Regions from separate parts of the Streptococcus sp. NCTC 11567 genome, predicted to be linked through region 3. Evidence: predicted binding sites of a transcription regulator. Region 3 holds the regulator's gene; each other region holds the start of a gene.
The links. The regulator CtsR, encoded in region 3, represses protease genes until heat stress. The targets are predictions, from matches to a motif close to TTGGTCAAAAAAGGTCAAANA.
Positions count from the first base shown of each region.

Region 1: FQT67_RS05950 (ATP-dependent Clp protease ATP-binding subunit) is a predicted target of CtsR. The motif match lies at 3,465-3,485, and genes of this name have one in related genera.
Region 2: FQT67_RS03420 (ATP-dependent Clp protease ATP-binding subunit) is a predicted target of CtsR. The motif match lies at 1,824-1,844, and genes of this name have one in related genera.

Region 1 covers NZ_LR595857.1:1,162,340-1,168,408, forward strand. The annotation lists gene pbp3 (D-alanyl-D-alanine carboxypeptidase PBP3) at 1-1,067, opposite strand, end outside; gene rplL (50S ribosomal protein L7/L12) at 1,307-1,672, opposite strand; gene rplJ (50S ribosomal protein L10) at 1,737-2,237, opposite strand; ribosomal protein L10 leader region at 2,266-2,401, opposite strand; partial or broken gene FQT67_RS05940 (IS30 family transposase) at 2,525-2,743, opposite strand; partial or broken gene FQT67_RS05945 (IS30 family transposase) at 2,737-3,144, shown strand; gene FQT67_RS05950 (ATP-dependent Clp protease ATP-binding subunit) at 3,642-5,741, shown strand; gene FQT67_RS05955 (hypothetical protein) at 5,798-6,069, opposite strand, start outside.
Region 2 covers NZ_LR595857.1:639,504-645,572, reverse strand. The annotation lists gene FQT67_RS03435 (amino acid ABC transporter ATP-binding protein) at 1-541, opposite strand, end outside; gene FQT67_RS03430 (amino acid ABC transporter permease) at 541-1,227, opposite strand; gene FQT67_RS03425 (DUF1797 family protein) at 1,355-1,585, opposite strand; gene FQT67_RS03420 (ATP-dependent Clp protease ATP-binding subunit) at 1,883-4,174, shown strand; gene FQT67_RS03415 (NUDIX hydrolase) at 4,292-4,747, shown strand; gene FQT67_RS03410 (DUF1827 family protein) at 4,797-5,099, shown strand; gene ileS (isoleucine--tRNA ligase) at 5,502-6,069, opposite strand, start outside.
Region 3 covers NZ_LR595857.1:2,012,154-2,018,222, reverse strand. The annotation lists gene FQT67_RS10060 (amidohydrolase family protein) at 109-993, opposite strand; gene FQT67_RS10055 (cold-shock protein) at 1,494-1,697, shown strand; gene FQT67_RS10050 (CtsR family transcriptional regulator) at 1,893-2,354, shown strand; gene FQT67_RS10045 (ATP-dependent Clp protease ATP-binding subunit) at 2,354-4,798, shown strand; gene groES (co-chaperone GroES) at 4,976-5,266, shown strand; gene groL (chaperonin GroEL) at 5,302-6,069, shown strand, end outside.

The DNA.
Region 1 (6,069 bases), 850 kb from region 3:
GGCACTAACAAAGAGTCGGTTGACACCACAAACTGTTCTGGTCTAGGAGCCAGCTCATCAGTTCCTAAAACCAAGGTGACATCTTTGGCTGCATAAGTAGATAAGGTTTGTGCTGTGCCATTTACCACTGAAAAAGGACGTTCTGTCATCAGACTTCCCTTTTTCAAAATCTTGCGACGATGATACCGTTTAGCCACATAGTCTAACAAATGATTCGCCTGCTCAAACCGTGTGTTTTGGTTTTTATCAGATCCATCAGCATTTAGAATAACGGTAATCAGCCTCATACCATTTTCAATAGAAGTTACCACAAGGCAATGACCTGCCAAATCTGTCGTTCCTGTCTTTAGCCCATCCACTCCTGCTCTACCCTTAGCCATACCTGGTAAGAGTTGATTAAAACTTTTAATAGAATTACCAGCAAAATCAACTTCTGTTTGTTTAGTGATCTCTAAAATCTCAGGAAAATCTTCCAGTAAATGCATCGTCACAATGGCAACATCCTGAGCACTCAACATATTCTCTTCTTCCAACGCAGAACCAGGATAACGATGGTCCTTTAACACCTCATTCGGCAGTCCTGAAGCGTTAAGAATTTTACCAGAAGTAATGCCCCAACGAGATAGTTGTGCCCTCATTTGCGCTACAAAGTTAGGCTCTGACCCTGCCACCTTTTCTGCTAACGCAATGGCTGCGCTATTTGAACTTGCCACCAAAGTTGCCTCTAATAAATCCTGCACCGAATAAGTCTTTTGGTCAAAGGGTACATTACTTAAAGAACTATCTGTGGTTAATTCAAACGCATAATCTGATAGGTTAACTTGATCTGATAATTGTAGTTGACCTGAGTTAACCTTATCCAAAACCAGATAGGCCGTCACCAATTTGGTCAAAGAGGCAATGGCATCTGGCGTCTTAGCGTCTTTCTCATACAGCACTCTCCCAGAGTCTACTTCTACGACAATCGCATGTTCTGCCCCCACTTGAAAATCAGCCGCGAGAACTGTTTTACCAAGCCCTGAGCAAGCTAATACCACAAAAAAAAGGATAGCCAACCTTTTTATCATTTTATCTTTCATAGTTATTATTATAGCAAAAATTCTCAGAAAAATTGACTATAAGTGAAATATCACTTATCAAAACAATCTCAATTACACTTAAAGCTTAATATTATTGACTAGCCTTATCATAATAATCGATAATAACGGCTTATTAAAACCTATCAAAAATGATATTCAAAAAACCTGCTATTTTAAAAAAATAGCAGGTTAATCAGCTTATTTAAGCTACTAAAGCAAGGACGCTCTTATTTAAGAGTGATTGTTGCTCCAGCTTCTTCAAGTTTAGCTTTGATTTCTTCAGCTTCTGCAGCAGCAACGCCTTCTTTAACGTTAGCAGGTGCTCCATCAACAAGACCTTTAGCTTCTTTAAGACCAAGACCTGTGATTTCACGAACAGCTTTGATAACGCCAACTTTTTTGTCGCCAGCAGATGTCAATTCAACGTCGAATGAATCTTTAGCAGCTTCTTCAGCACCACCAGCAGCTGCAGCAGCTACAGGAGCAGCTGCAGTTACACCAAATTCTTCTTCGATAGCTTTTACAAGATCGTTAAGCTCAAGGATTGAAGCTTCTTTAATTTCAGCAATAATGTTTTCAATGTTCAATGCCATTGTGATTTCCTCCAAATAATTAATTTAAAATGTTAAGTGTAGCCTTAAGCTACTATGAGACGTCTTAAGCAGCGCCTTCTTTGTTTTCTGCAACAGCTTTGACAGCGTATGCAACGTTGCGGACTGGAGCTTGAAGTACAGAAAGAAGCATAGAAAGCATTCCTTCGCGGTTTGGCAATGTTGCAAGTGCTTGGATTTCTTCTTTTGAAGAAACAGCGCCTTCGATTGCACCACCTTTGATTTCAAGTGCGTCAGCAGTTTTAGTAAAGTCGTTGATAACTTTAGCTGGTGCGATAACATCTTCGTTAGAAAATGCTACTGCAGATGGTCCTACGAATACATCTTTCAACTCATCAAGACCTGCTTTTTCAGCTGCACGAGTCAAAATTGAGTTTTTGATAACTTTGAACTCAACGCCACTTTCACGAAGTGAACGACGAAGAACAGTATCTTGATCAACTGTAAGACCACGTGAATCAACAACAACGATACTTGCTGCTGCTTTCATTTTCTCAGCGATAAGTTCGACTTGTTCAGCTTTTTTAGCAATAATTGCTTCACTCATTAGTTTTACCTCCGTTTTTATTTTTGGGCTAGGTACAAAAAAATCGCACCTAAACCTAGACACGAAAGTACAAATACGTTATTTTCTTTAATCACGTTTTGTGCCTCGGCAGGAATATTATGAGCACGCTCCCCTGCTGTCTTAGGTCAGTTTTTATCAAACCTTAATTAGTATACCGTTTTGATGTTTCATTGTCAATAGAAAAATCTAAATTTTTTTTCGTTAATAGCTCTCGCAAGTTGTCAAGTCAAGTGCAACCAGTTCACAGATAACTAGAGTTCCAGAGGTTAAGCTGTTCGGGATAGCTCAAACAGGAATGTTGAGGATTGATATTGAAGAAGTCGTCTTGGGCGCTCATTGATGGCTGTAAGATAATTGTCAAGTTCTTCAGAGGTTAGTGGATTAAGTGAGATTCCTTTAGGGACATATTCTCTGAGGAGGCCATTGAAGTTCTCGTTTGTTCCTCTCTCATGTGAAGAATAGGGATGTGCAAAGTAAACGTCAACAGCTGATTTGATTAATACCGGATAAGTCTGCTCAAGCCGTCAATGAAGCTCTTACGGGGATTCTAAAAGACTACACCGTCAACTCTATCACAGCAGACAACGGGACAGAATTTTCTCGCTTATCAGATGTCTTTCCAGCAAGTGACATCTACTATGCCCATCCCTATGCGTCATGGGAGAGAGGCACTAACGAAAACCATAATCGCCTGATTCGCAGATGGCTCCCTAAAGGTACCAAAACAACGACCCCTAAAGAAGTCGCTGCTATTGAACATTGGATCAATCATTATCCTAAACGACTCTTCAACTACAAGTCGCCAGTAGAAATGTTAAAACTGGCTAACTTCAACTTGAAATTTGGCTCTCATAAAAAATTCTTTCAACATAAGGTAACTAAGTAGCTTCAGATAGTCAATAGTATACTAAAAGAGAACCGTTCATCGGTGCCTATTCTGTTGCAACCTAAAAAAGCGAACACCCTTTTTAGGTTTGGGACCATTCAAAACAACATAGCTCGTAAACTGAATAAGTGCTATCACAAGGTTTCGTCGTCGCGCTATTTGTTTTAGCAGGACTTCAACTTTAAACAATCCCTAACCAATTTTATTCTATGTTAAAAACTCTATAGAATCAATGTTTTTCTATATTATTTTACCTACTATCATCCCTGTTTTTATTATTCTTTTGAAGAATTAGGAGAAGTCTCAGTTTTAAATCTTTTTGTTTGACCTTAACTGACCAAAGGAGTAAAATAATATCATAAGGTGGTTAGCAAACCGTAAACTCCACTTCTTAGCTGTGACCTCTCTAATCTACTAAAGTGTGTATAGATCTAAGAATGGTAACCTTCCTACTCTATCTTATGATAGTACATTATTTTTATTTCGAGGTAACTAATATGACAAATTATTATGACAAAGATACTTTTGGAAACATGGATGATATCTTTAATCAACTAATGGGCAATATGGGTGGCTATCGCAGTGAAAATCGACGCTATTTAGTGAACGGACGCGAAATGACACCTGAAGAATTCCAGGCATATCGTCAAACTGGACGTCTGAGCGATAAAGGTAGTGAACAACCTACATCCCAAGGTCATCAGACCAAAAAGGATGGGATTTTAGCTAAACTTGGCACCAACTTAACGGAAGAAGCAAGACAAGGAAAACTTGATCCTGTTATTGGTCGCAATCACGAAATTCAAGACACTGCGGAAATTTTAGCTCGCCGAACAAAGAATAATCCTGTTCTAGTCGGAGATGCTGGTGTTGGTAAAACAGCTGTGGTTGAAGGGCTAGCTCAAGCTATTGTGAATGGTGACGTCCCTGCTGCTATCAAAAATAAAGAAATCATTTCCATTGATATTTCTGGCCTTGAAGCAGGCACTCAGTACCGTGGCTCCTTTGAAGAAAATATCCAAAACATGATTCAAGAGGTTAAAGAAGCTGGGAATATTATTCTTTTCTTTGATGAAATTCATCAAATCCTTGGTGCAGGTTCTACTGGTGGTGACTCTGGGTCTAAAGGATTAGCTGATATGCTAAAACCTGCTCTTTCCCGTGGTGAATTGACACTGATTGGCGCCACAACTCAAGATGAATACCGCAATACCATTTTAAAAAATGCTGCGCTTGCTCGTCGTTTTAATGAGGTTAAGGTAAATGCACCGTCTGCTGAGGACACCTTCCATATTTTAATGGGAATCCGAAATCTTTACGAACAACACCATAATGTTATCCTTCCGGATGCTGTTCTTAAAGCTGCGATTGACTATTCTATTCAGTACATTCCTCAACGTAGTTTACCAGATAAAGCGATTGACTTAGTAGATATGACTGCTGCGCATTTAGCCGCTCAGCATCCTGTGACTGACCTCAAGTCTCTAGAAGCTGAAATGACCACTCAAAAGAATATCCAAGAAGAGGCTGTGGCTAAGGAAGATTTTGAGAGAGCTTTAACCGCTAAAACACGAATTGAAGAATTGCAAAAACAAATGGACAACCATAGCGAAGACCAAAAGGTTACTGCTACTGTCAATGATATTGCAGAATCCGTAGAGCGCCTGACTGGTGTCCCAGTGTCCAATATGGGAGCTAGTGATTTGGAAAGACTCAAAGAAATTAGCAACCGCTTAAAAGGACACGTGATTGGCCAAGATGGAGCTGTTGAAGCTGTGGCTCGTGCTATTCGCCGTAATCGAGCTGGTTTTGATGATGGCAATCGTCCTATCGGTTCCTTCCTCTTTGTTGGACCAACAGGTGTCGGTAAGACAGAGTTAGCCAAACAGCTAGCACTGGACCTCTTTGGTTCCAAAGAGGCTATTATTCGACTTGACATGTCCGAATACAGTGATCGTACTGCTGTGTCCAAGTTAATCGGGACAACTGCCGGTTATGTCGGTTATGATGATAATAACAATACGTTAACGGAACGAGTTCGTCGCAACCCGTATGCGATTGTTCTATTGGATGAGATTGAAAAAGCCGATCCGCAAGTCATTACCCTTCTTCTCCAAGTACTGGATGATGGCCGATTAACAGATGGTCAGGGAAATACCATCAACTTTAAAAACACTGTTATCATTGCTACTTCTAATGCTGGATTTGGGCATCAAGAAGATGAAAATACTGATCAACCTACTATTATGGACCGTATTGCACCTTACTTTAGACCAGAGTTTCTCAATCGTTTCAATGGGGTTATCGAATTCAATCATCTGCAAAAAGAAGACTTAGAAGAAATTGTTGATTTAATGTTAGCGGAAGTTAATCAAACCATAGCTAAAAAAGGAATCAGCTTAGCTATCTCTGATGATGCTAAAGCTCACTTGATTGAATTAGGTTATGACCACGCAATGGGAGTTCGACCATTACGCCGTGTCATCGAGCAAGAAATCCGAGACCGCATTACAGACTTTTACCTCGATCACCCAGAGGTCAAAAACTTACAAGCTAGTCTGGAACAAGGACAGTTAGTCATTCACGACAAAAACTAATCATTAGCCATTAATTTGGGAAAATCACGTAAAGTAAAAAAGCGCATCTTGCAACTTTAAGAAGTGCCAGATGCGCTTTTTTCTGTTATCTTTTTAAAAATAATTTTTTCATCACCTAATAATTCAAGTTTTCTACCAAATTTGATGTAATCAAAGTAACCATTAGGTGTTGTGATACCTTTTGAAAGGGAAATATGTCCTGTGGTCAATTCACTAATATCAATCGTATGCAAAATGCGATTAACATTGCCTTTAAGAATAATAGCAGACAAGCTCCCTGTTTTCCGATCATAATGACCACCAATATTAGAAGCTAGCTTTTCAAAAG
Region 2 (6,069 bases), 1.4 Mb from region 3:
CCAAAACCTCACCCACCATTTCGGGATCCAAGGCTGAAGTAGGCTCGTCAAATAGTAAGACGTCTGGATCCATAGCTAGGCCACGCGCAATCGCAATTCGCTGCTGCTGTCCCCCAGATAGACTAGATGGGTAAGCATTGGCTTTTTCTGACAATCCAACTTTATCTAACAGTGCCAAAGCTGTTTTGTCAGCTTCTACTTTAGAAATGCCTTTCGTTTTAATAGGTGACAAGGTAATATTGTCTAAAACGGTCATATTAGGGAAAAGATTAAATTGTTGAAATACCATTCCCATTTTTTCACGCATTGTAAAAATGTCATTTCTTTTATCTGTAATGTCAATGCCTTCAAACGTTATCTGACCTTTCGTAGGAACCTCAAGAAGGTTCATGGTACGAAGTAAAGTTGATTTTCCAGAACCAGAAGGGCCAATAATCACCACGACTTCTCCTGACATAATGTTTAAATCAATTCCTTTAAGCACCTCGTTTTGCCCATAATATTTGTGTAACGCTTTTATTGCAATAATAGGTTCTGTCATTAATGATTACCTCCTTGTGCCATGCGACGCTCTAAGACTGCCAATAATTGTGATAGCACTGTCGTGACCATTAAATAGTAAAAAGCAGCAACTAGTAAAGGAGCAATTGGAGAATAGGTAGCTGTTGCTACTGACTGAGCTCCATTCCAAAGTTCCATAACACCAATAGTTTGCAAGAGAGCACTATCTTTAATGATCGTGATAAATTCATTGCCTAAAGCAGGAAGAATATTCTTAAAGGCTTGAGGCAAAATCACATAGCGCATGGCATTTCTAGGGCGGATACCTAGTGAATAGGCTGCTTCAAGTTGCCCTTTTGGAACAGCTTCGATACCAGCTCTAACAATTTCTGAAATGTAAGCACCGCTATTCAACGAAATGATAATAATACCAGGAAGTAATCTTGAAAAATCTAAATTCAAAACGCCAAAACCGATAGTTGGCATTTGATTAAAATGCATCCAAGCAAAGGCAATCATAATTTGAACGACCATTGGTGTCCCACGAAAAATCCACACATAAGTATTGACTAGCCAAGTCAAAGGCTTTATTTGAGTACGTTTGATTAGTGTTACCAAAACCCCAATAATGGTTCCAAAAAAGACGACACTAGCCGAAATCATAATGGTGACAAGAACACCATAGTTAAAGTAGGCCCAGTATTTGGGCAAAAATGATAAATCCATCTATATCTCCTTATAAGTCCTAAGGTCACAACAATAAAGATAATTATACCATTCAATGAATATTAATACAATACTTTTTTGGCAATAAAAAGACCTGCCTCAGGCAAGTCTCTTTATGATATTCAGCTTAATATAATAAATCGTAGATTTCCATTGCAATCAAGTCAATACTATCAAAGGAATATGACTCACGCGCTTCGATATCGCGCAATGTGAAAACTGGTCCGTTTTCAGGGTCATTTGAAAAGGCAACTTCTGCTACAACAACACCATCACGTTCAAAATTTCGCTTGAGATTACCGCCATCTGTTACCATCAATTCCAAACGATTGATGATTCTCACCAAATGTGATTCCATTTCGTTTCTCCTATTCGTTTTTTATCCCTATTATTTTAACACAATTCGCGCCAAACAAACAAGAAAAGTAGCATTTTTCTTCAGATTTTCTCATTTTTAGCCTTTTGTGCCTCCTACTTCTTAATCTTTTGAAAATAGCAGGGCTGACAAGATCAGTTATCACTCTATCCCTGACAGTGCTAACATCATAAGCTTTTTACTTGATTTCCAAAACAGTGGTGCTATAATATGAGTATAAAGTTTGACCATTTTTGACTAAATGACTTTGACTTTTAGATAAACCCTTGGAGGTATATTATGCTTTGTCAAAATTGTAATTTAAACGAATCAACCATTCACCTCTACACGAATGTTAATGGAAAACAAAAACAAGTTGACCTTTGTCAAAACTGTTATCAAATCATGAAGACTGACCCTACTAATCCTATTTTAGGTGGCCTAAATGGAGGTCAAAGAGCCCAAGAACGCTCATCCAACCCCTTCTTTGATGACTTTTTTGGGGACTTAAATAATTTTAGAGCCTTTGGCAACCTTCCAAATACCCCACCTACTCAGGCAGGGCAAAATGGAAATGGTGGGGGACGCCATGGTGGTCATTTCAATGGACAACGTCCCACTCAGCCACAAACACCAAATCAGCAAGCAAAAGGCTTACTAGAAGAATTTGGCATTAATGTGACCGATATTGCAAGACATGGTGATATTGACCCTGTCATCGGTCGAGATGACGAGATTACACGTGTCATCGAAATCCTTAACCGTCGGACTAAAAATAACCCTGTGCTTATTGGGGAACCAGGAGTTGGTAAAACAGCTGTTGTAGAAGGTCTAGCCCAAAAAATTGTAGATGGCACAGTACCTCACAAATTGCAAGGTAAGCAAGTGATCCGTCTAGATGTGGTTAGTCTTGTTCAAGGCACAGGTATCCGTGGTCAATTCGAAGAACGCATGCAAAAATTAATGGAAGAAATTCGTCAACGCAAAGATGTGATTCTCTTTATTGATGAAATTCATGAAATTGTAGGTGCTGGTTCTGCTGGAGATGGCAATATGGATGCTGGCAATATTTTAAAACCAGCCTTGGCCCGTGGTGAGTTGCAACTCGTTGGTGCTACTACCTTAAATGAATACCGTATTATTGAAAAAGATGCTGCCTTGGAGCGGCGGATGCAGCCGGTGAAAGTTGACGAACCTTCTGTAGAAGAAACCATTACCATCTTAAAAGGTATCCAACCCAAATATGAAGACTATCATCATGTCAAATATAGCCCAGCAGCTATCGAGGCTGCTGCACACTTATCCAATCGCTACATCCAAGACCGATTCCTCCCTGATAAGGCCATTGACCTTCTGGATGAAGCTGGTTCAAAAATGAATTTAACTCTTAATTTTGTTGACCCTAAAGAGATTGACAAACGTCTGATTGAAGCAGAAAACCTCAAAGCTCAAGCAACTCGTGACGAAGATTACGAACGAGCAGCCTATTTCCGTGATCAAATTGCGAAATTCAAGGAAATGCAAGCTCAAAAAGTCGACGAACAGGATATTCCTATCATTACTGAAAAAACCATTGAAGCCATCATTGAACAAAAAACCAATATTCCAGTTGGCGACTTGAAAGAAAAAGAACAATCTCAACTCGTTAATTTGGCTAATGATTTGAAAGCTCACGTGATTGGCCAAGATGATGCCGTTGACAAAATTGCCAAGGCCATTCGCCGGAACCGTGTGGGATTGGGAACTCCAAATCGTCCTATTGGTTCTTTCCTATTCGTTGGGCCAACAGGTGTTGGTAAAACAGAGTTGTCTAAGCAACTAGCTATTGAACTCTTTGGCTCTGCTGACAATATGATTCGCTTTGATATGTCCGAATACATGGAAAAACATGCCGTTGCTAAATTAGTCGGGGCTCCTCCTGGTTATGTGGGCTATGAAGAAGCTGGCCAGTTAACGGAACAAGTTCGCCGCAACCCATATTCACTTATTCTCTTAGATGAGGTGGAAAAGGCTCATCCTGACGTCATGCACATGTTTTTACAAGTTCTTGATGATGGCCGTTTAACAGATGGTCAAGGACGGACAGTCAGCTTCAAGGATACTATTATTATCATGACCTCTAATGCTGGAACAGGTAAAAGCGAAGCTTCTGTTGGATTTGGTGCAGCTAGAGAAGGACGAACAAGCTCTGTCCTTGGTGAATTAAGTAACTTCTTCAGCCCAGAGTTCATGAACCGTTTCGATGGTATTATTGAATTTAAGGCCTTGAGCAAAGATAACCTCTTGCATATCGTTGATTTAATGCTGGAAGATGTTAATAAGCGCTTAAGCTATAATGAGATTCACCTTGATGTGACACAAAAAGTCAAAGAAAAATTAGTAGATTTAGGCTATGATCCTAAAATGGGTGCTCGACCACTCCGTCGTACCATCCAAGATTATATCGAAGATGCGATTACGGACTACTATTTGGAACACCCCACTGAAAAGGACTTGCGTGCCATAATGACAAGTAACAGTAATATCATGATTAAAGCTGCCAAAAAAGATGAAACGGTAACAGCTAAACAAGATAAGACCGACGAGAACTAAACCTAAAAGAGAGTTTTCTCATTGAAACTCTCTTTTTTTCGTGAACTAGTCAAAAGAAAACATTTTTATAAGAATAATGGCTCAAAATTTAGTATAATAAGAAAAAGGAGGGATACGATGACAATTCCAACATTCGGTAACTATAGTGAACATGAAAACTATGTGGCACGGTATGGTGTTTATGCCATCATTCCTAATCAAGAACGGACCAAAGTGATTCTCGTGCAAGCTCCTAATGGCGCTTGGTTTTTACCTGGTGGTGAAATTGAGGCTGGTGAAAATCATGCTCAGGCCTTAGAACGTGAGTTATTGGAAGAACTAGGATTTACTGCTCATATTGGTGCTTACTATGGTCAAGCTGATGAATACTTCTACTCTCGCCATCGTGATACCCATTTCTATCATCCAGCCTATCTTTATGAAGTGACTGCGTTTCAAGAAGTTTCTCAACCCTTAGAAGATTTCAACACTTTGGCTTGGTTTTCTACTGAAGAAGCTATCTCTAAATTAAAACGCGGAAGTCATAAATGGGGTGTTGAGCAATGGCAAAAAAAGCATCATTCTACTAACTAACTCTTTTAAATAGTGCTATAATAGGTATAGGATATTCAGGAGGACATTTATGAGACTCATCAACACGACTAGTAGTCACCCAGAACTCGTCAGAAATCAGCTGCAGAATACAGATGCTCGTTTAGTTGAGGTTTATTCAGCAGGAAATACAGATGTCATTTTTACCCAAGCACCAAAGCATTACGAACTACTAATTTCAAATAAATACCGTGCCATCAAGGAAGATGAACTTGAAGTGATTCGTGAATTTTTCATGAAACGTAAAATTGACCCTGCTATCGTTATTCCTGGGCAATCCAAGACCCTACATACGAATAACTTGATTGAAATTTCATTCCAAACAATTGTCTAGAAGCAGTTAGCGACATTACTCTAACTTAGGTCCTTTTTAAAGGGCCTAAGTTTTTTTAGTCATCATGATGAGATCTTATTATATGTCATATCATCCTTACTTTAAAATGCAGTAACAGCAGTTAACATAGGCTAAATGAGCTTATGTCATCATACTAAAAAATCATCAGGTTGTAGGCAATGTAGCTCTAAGAGAATTTGTTTACAATATTATCAAAAGTAGTATCACTGTTTGCATTGTGTTCGTCAGAGGCGACCCAAACTGGGTACTTTACGCCAGAACAAAAACGCCAGAAACATGATGTTTCTGGCGTTTGGAGATTTTGAGACTTAGGCTCAACATCTAGGTATAAAATCCCGTAGGAAGTTGCTACCATCCGTACTACCTAAGTAAAGTATAGAATTATTTACCACTGTCTTCAAACCCTTCAGCAACAGCTTCTGGGAAATTTTCTTCAATGATCTTAGCGCTATGGTCGCAGACAAATGCATTGTAAGAACGCATGCGAGTAGTTGGGTCAATACGGCGTGAACGCTCACAAACTTCTCCCACTGCATGTTCAACTGTAAAGGCAACACCTTCAAATGCTACGGCATCAGCAGGAGCATCTGCCAAGTCAGCGATGGTTAATTGAGACACGATCAAAAGTAAAGCAATATCGCTATCCAACGCTATCAACAAGGTTTTCACTTCTTCGCTAGCGTAGATAGTTAAATGAGCTTCCAATGATTTCCCAATAACCTTGGCATTTCGCGCTTCTTCCAAAGCTTTTTGAGCTTGGGTACGCAAAGTCATGAAAGCTGACCAAGCTTCTAAAATATCCTCTTGAGCTGAGAAGGTTTCTGCCACAGGCATCTCTGCCAATTGAACAAATGCTTCTGACTCATGCTCTAGATAAGACCAGATTTCTTCAGTAGTGTGAGGCAATATTGGCGTCAATAACTTCGTAATCTTAACCAAGATATCATAG
Region 3 (6,069 bases):
CTATACAAAACAATAGTAACATAATAGCATAGCTTGCTATATTTTTTTTAGGTCAAGTGATTAAAAAAGAGACAAAGCCTGCTAAGGCTATTGTCTCAATTGCTTTCGTTAATGAAGTTTAGAAAGCGACCAACGATTACCATAAAGGGCTTTAGCATTAGTCTCTAAAATGGCTGTTTTCTGATTATCAGTCAAGTTTGCTTCTCGGATGTAAGAAAATGCTCGAGTATATTTTTGATTTTGGAAATAAGGAAAATCACTTCCTGCCAATAAGCGTTGATTTCCTAAAATCTCGTTACTATGGAGAAGAGAGGCTTCGAGGAAATTGGCTGTATCAAACCAGAAGTGCTTCTGGAAGGTTTCAAGCGGATGGTATGAAAAACTACGCCAGTCCTCATAATTATCGAGAATGCGTTGCATTTGAAAGGAAATACCACCACCTAAATGCGCAATATGGAAACGAAGGTGTGGGAATTTTTGTGGGAATTCTCTTTTCAAAAGTTGCAAGGTGGCCAACATATCTTCAATAGGTGCTCCCACCACCCACTCTTGGTCATAATCATTGACCATAGGGCTTAAAGCTCCACAACCTGTGGGATGAATGTAGATAATTGCTCCCAAAGCATCCATTGCTTCAAAGAAGGGTAAAAAAGCGTCATCAGCAATGGATTGGCCTGTCTCAAGAACGGTATTGACTGCGATTCCTAAAAAACCTAGTTCTTCAATGATGCGTTTCCCTTCTTGGATAGCCTCTTCAACATGTGGCAAAGGAACGACACCGTAGGCGCGGAAACGGTCGGGCTGCTGGTCAATAATAGTATGGTAAAAATTATTAATCATTTCAGCGGCTGCAAGAGCTTCTTGTGGTTTGCCAAATTGAGGAACTTGTGGCGTTGCCGAGAGCACTTGATAATCAACACCAGCCTTGTCCATCATGTCAAGGCGTTTGGCTAAATCTTGTGGCTCCCCGGTGGCATTTAGTCCTTTAGCGATGGCAATTCCTTTACCACCTAAGCTTTCTAATCAATCTAGGTACTCATCTGACCAGAGATGGGCATGTGTGTCAATAGCTGTTTGTGTCATCAGTTGACCTTCTTTCTATTATCAATGATAGGAAAGGTTATTTTGACCTTTCTTGCCCTGTGGTGCCTCGCCTTCTATCCCTTCGTTTAATAAGGAGAATTCCCTTCTTACGTCGCTTTAGGTAGGAGTTTGTTAGCATCAACGATTTATCTTTATTGTAACAAAAAATCACTAACTTGAGATAAAATAAGCTTATGATCCCTTGGAGACCAATCAAATAGGGAGTATAATCTTAAAAAATTTAGAAAAAGTAAAAAAACAATCATCTTTTTTTAAGGTTTTAGATTGACAGGGGTTTCAAAACGTGTTACACTTGGCAAGTAAATTAGTTTTTGAGTTAGTATTTGTGTTTCAACATCTTTATTTCTCTCTATTTTTACAAATGCTTTATAGAAAGGAAGTGGATGTATATGGCACAAGGTACAGTTAAATGGTTTAACGCTGAAAAAGGTTTCGGTTTTATTTCAACTGAGAACGGTCAAGATGTCTCCGCGCATTTTTCAGCAATCCAAACTAATGGTTTCAAAACATTAGAAGAAGGACAAAAAGTGGAATTTGACGTTGAAGAAGGTCAACGTGGCCCTCAAGCAGTTAATATCACTAAATTAGCTTAGTCAGGTTAACAAACAAGAGAAAAAAGCAGGTGCTATTGCTAGCGCCTGCTTTTTTCTCTCTTACCTCTCTTGTCAATGGCAAAGAGTTGCTTTTCAGGTCTTCTATTTGTTATAATAATAGTCAGTTTTAGTCAAATCGCACGTCTGTCGTGCCTTTAAGAGACTGAGATGCTTCATGAGTAAAGGAGTGACAGCATGCCGACAAAAAATACTTCAGACAGTATTGAAGAATATATCAAAGAGTTATTAGCCCAATCGGGAATTGCAGAAATTAAACGTTCCATGCTAGCGGATTCCTTTCAAGTTGTTCCAAGCCAGATTAACTATGTTATTAAAACCCGCTTTACAGAAAGTCGCGGGTACGAAGTCGAAAGCAAGCGCGGTGGCGGGGGCTATATTCGTATTGCCAAGGTTCATTTTTCAGACAAGCACCATCTGATTGGCAATCTAATGGCTTCTATTGAGGATCATCTTAGTGAGCAAGTCTTTACCGACTCGATTCAACTCCTCTTTGACGAACACCTCATCACAGAACGTGAGGGAAATCTCATTTTAGCCATGGCTTCTGATGAGGTTCTAGGTGTGGAAGGGCCGGCAATCCGTGCTCGAATGCTCTACCGTTTATTACAGCGTATAGATAGAAAGGGAAGCAATTAATGATCATGTATTCATTGAAGATGCAAGAAATTTTCAGGCAGGCGCAGTTTCAAGCAGCCCGCTTTGATAGCCAATATCTAGAAACTTGGCATATATTGCTAGCTATGGCGAGGGTTGATCACTCCCTAGCGGGTTTGGTGCTAAGCGAATTTGATGCTAAGGTTGCAGTGGAAGAATATGAGGCTGCAGCTATTTTAGCGATGGGCAAAAGTCCTAAATACCAAGTGTCTCACATTGACTTTAGGCCTCAGTCAAAAACCTTAACGAACCTTTTGCAATTTGCCCAAGCTATCAGTCAAGTCACCAAAGACCAAGAGGTAGGTTCAGAGCATGTTCTCTTTGCCATTTTGCTTAATCCAGATATTATGGCGACTCGCTTATTAGAGATGGCGGGTTATACTATCAAGGATAAAGGAAACGGGGAGCCTCGCTTAGCTGATTTACGAAAAGCTATCGAGATTCATGCAGGCTATAGCAAGGAAATAATTAAGGCTATCCACGAGTTGCGTAAGCCAAAGAAAACCAAAAATCAAGGTTCTTTTTCAGACATGATGAAGCCACCAAGCACGGCTGGGGACTTGGCGGACTTTACACGTGATTTGACCGAGATGGCAAGCCAAGGTCTCTTAGAGCCAGTTATTGGCCGTGATGCTGAAGTGTCACGGATGATTCAAGTACTGAGTCGTAAAACAAAGAATAACCCTGTTCTTGTGGGTGATGCAGGTGTGGGTAAAACGGCCCTTGCCTACGGCCTAGCCCAACGTATTGCTAATGGTGTTATTCCTTATGAGCTGCAAGACATGCGTGTTCTAGAATTAGACATGATGAGTGTTGTTGCGGGGACCCGTTTTCGTGGGGATTTTGAAGAGCGCATGAATCAAATCATTGACGATATTGAGTCAGATGGCAAAATTATTCTCTTCGTAGATGAATTGCACACCATTATGGGATCAGGAAGTGGTATTGATAGCACGCTTGATGCTGCCAATATTTTAAAACCAGCCTTATCTCGTGGAACCCTCCATATGGTGGGTGCAACAACGCAGGAAGAATACCAAAAACACATTGAAAAAGATGCCGCTCTTTCGCGCCGCTTTGCTAAGATTTTAATTGAAGAACCTAATGTAGAAGATGCTTATCAGATTCTGCTAGGACTAAAAGGCTCTTACGAGACTTACCATAATGTGACCATTGCTAATCAGGCTGTTAGAACCGCTGTGAAAATGGCACATCGCTATCTGACCAGCAAAAACCTTCCGGATTCTGCCATTGATTTGTTGGATGAAGCCAGTGCTACAGTGCAAGGTATGGTTAAAAAATCTACGCCAGAAATCATCACGCCATTAGATCAAGCTTTGATTGATGGCGATATGAAGAAGGCCTCTCGTTTGTTGGCAAAAGACGTTAAAGGGCAACATCGCAAGCCAACAGCTGTGACAGAAGAGGACATCCTGACGACCTTGAGCAAGCTATCAGGTATTCCACTGGAAAAACTCAGCCAAGCTGATAGCAAAAAATACCTTAATTTGGAAAAAGAACTGCATAAGCGCGTGATTGGGCAAGAAGATGCTGTCTCAGCTATTTCTAGAGCCATTCGCCGTAATCAGTCAGGCATTCGTACAGGTAAACGTCCAATCGGTTCTTTCATGTTCCTTGGTCCAACAGGGGTTGGTAAGACCGAGTTGGCAAAAGCCTTGGCAGAAGTTCTCTTTGATGACGCGTCCGCCCTTATCCGCTTTGATATGTCAGAGTATATGGAGAAATTTGCGGCTTCTCGCCTTAATGGCGCACCTCCAGGCTATGTTGGTTACGATGAAGGTGGTGAATTAACAGAGAAGGTCAGAAACAAGCCTTATTCTGTGCTCCTCTTTGACGAGGTGGAAAAAGCTCACCCTGATATTTTCAACGTCCTCTTACAAGTGCTTGATGATGGCATGTTGACAGATAGCCGTGGGCGTAAAGTGGACTTCTCAAATACCATTATTATCATGACAAGTAATCTAGGGGCAACAGCTCTGCGTGATGATAAAACAGTTGGCTTTGGGGCAAAAGGCATTAGCCATGACCACCAAGCCATGGAAAAACGGATTTTGGAAGAGTTGAAAAAAGCTTACCGACCAGAATTTATCAACCGAATTGATGAAAAGGTTGTCTTCCACAGCCTCACTCAGGACAATATGAGAGAAGTAGTCAAGATTATAGTGCAGCCGTTGATGGCTACTTTGGCAGAAAAAGGCATTACCCTCAAATTCCAGCCAATGGCCCTCAAGTATTTATCAGAAGAAGGGTATGATGTGGAAATGGGTGCTCGTCCATTACGCCGCACTTTGCAAACTCAGGTGGAAGATAAATTGTCTGAATTGATTCTTGCTGGTGAATTGGCAAGTGGTCATACCCTGAAAATTGGCCTTTCTCATGGAAAACTCAGCTTTAACCTTGAGTGATTCCTTATCCCTAACGGAATCGCTAAGAGCCAATGAACAATAAAGAGTCTGTTCTTATGAAAACGGACTCTTTTTTCTTGACTATTTTTGACCAAGTGGTAAAATAGAGGAGAAAGTTAGCACTCGTACAACAAGAGTGCTAAATGACTAAAGATTCTTTTATTGGAGGAAATATACATGTTAAAACCATTAGGTGACCGTGTGGTCGTAAGATTTGACGAAGACAAAGAACAGACCGTCGGTGGTTTTGTTCTGGCAGGCACTCATAAAGAGTCAACACGCAAAGCGACAGTTCTTGCTGTCAGCGAAAATGGCATTCGTACCATTACTGGTGATGCTGTTCTTCCGTCAGTAGCCGTTGGGCAGGAAGTGTTGGTTGAAAACGGACATGACTTGGAAGTAACTGTTGATGGTGAAAAAGTGTCTATCATTCGTGAATCTGACATCATCGCTATTGTCGCAGAATAAGACGAGAAATCTCTGTATAGAAAGAAGGATTGAATATGTCAAAAGATATTAAATTTTCAGCAGATGCGCGTGCTGCTATGGTGCGTGGGGTTGATATGTTAGCGGACACGGTAAAAGTAACGCTTGGTCCTAAAGGTCGTAACGTGGTTCTTGAAAAAGCTTTTGGATCTCCTTTGATTACCAATGACGGGGTTACCATTGCTAAAGAGATTGAATTAGAAGACCATTTTGAGAATATGGGAGCTAAATTGGTTTCTGAAGTTGCTTCTAAAACCAATGATATCGCAGGTGACGGAACCACAACTGCAACAGTATTGACACAGGCTATCGTCCGTGAAGGGCTTAAAAATGTAACTGCTGGTGCCAACCCAATTGGTATTCGTCGTGGGATTGAAACAGCAACAGCAACAGCCGTTGAAGCCTTGAAAGCTATTGCTCAGCCTGTTTCTGGTAAAGAAGCGATTGCTCAAGTTGCTGCTGTGTCATCTCGTTCTGAAAAAGTTGGAGAATACATCTCAGAAGCCATGGAACGTGTGGGCAATGACGGTGTCATTACCATCGAAGAATCACGTGGTATGGAGACAGAGCTTGAAGTGGTAGAAGGCATGCAGTTTGATCGTGGTTACCTGTCTCAATACATGGTCACAGACAATGAAAAAATGGTTGCAGACCTTGAGAACCCATTTATCTTGATTACTGACAAAAAAGTGTCAAACATCCAAGATATTCTCCCATTGCTTGAGGAAGTTCTTAAAACCAACCGTCCATTGTTGATTATCGCCGATGACGTTGATGGCGAAGCT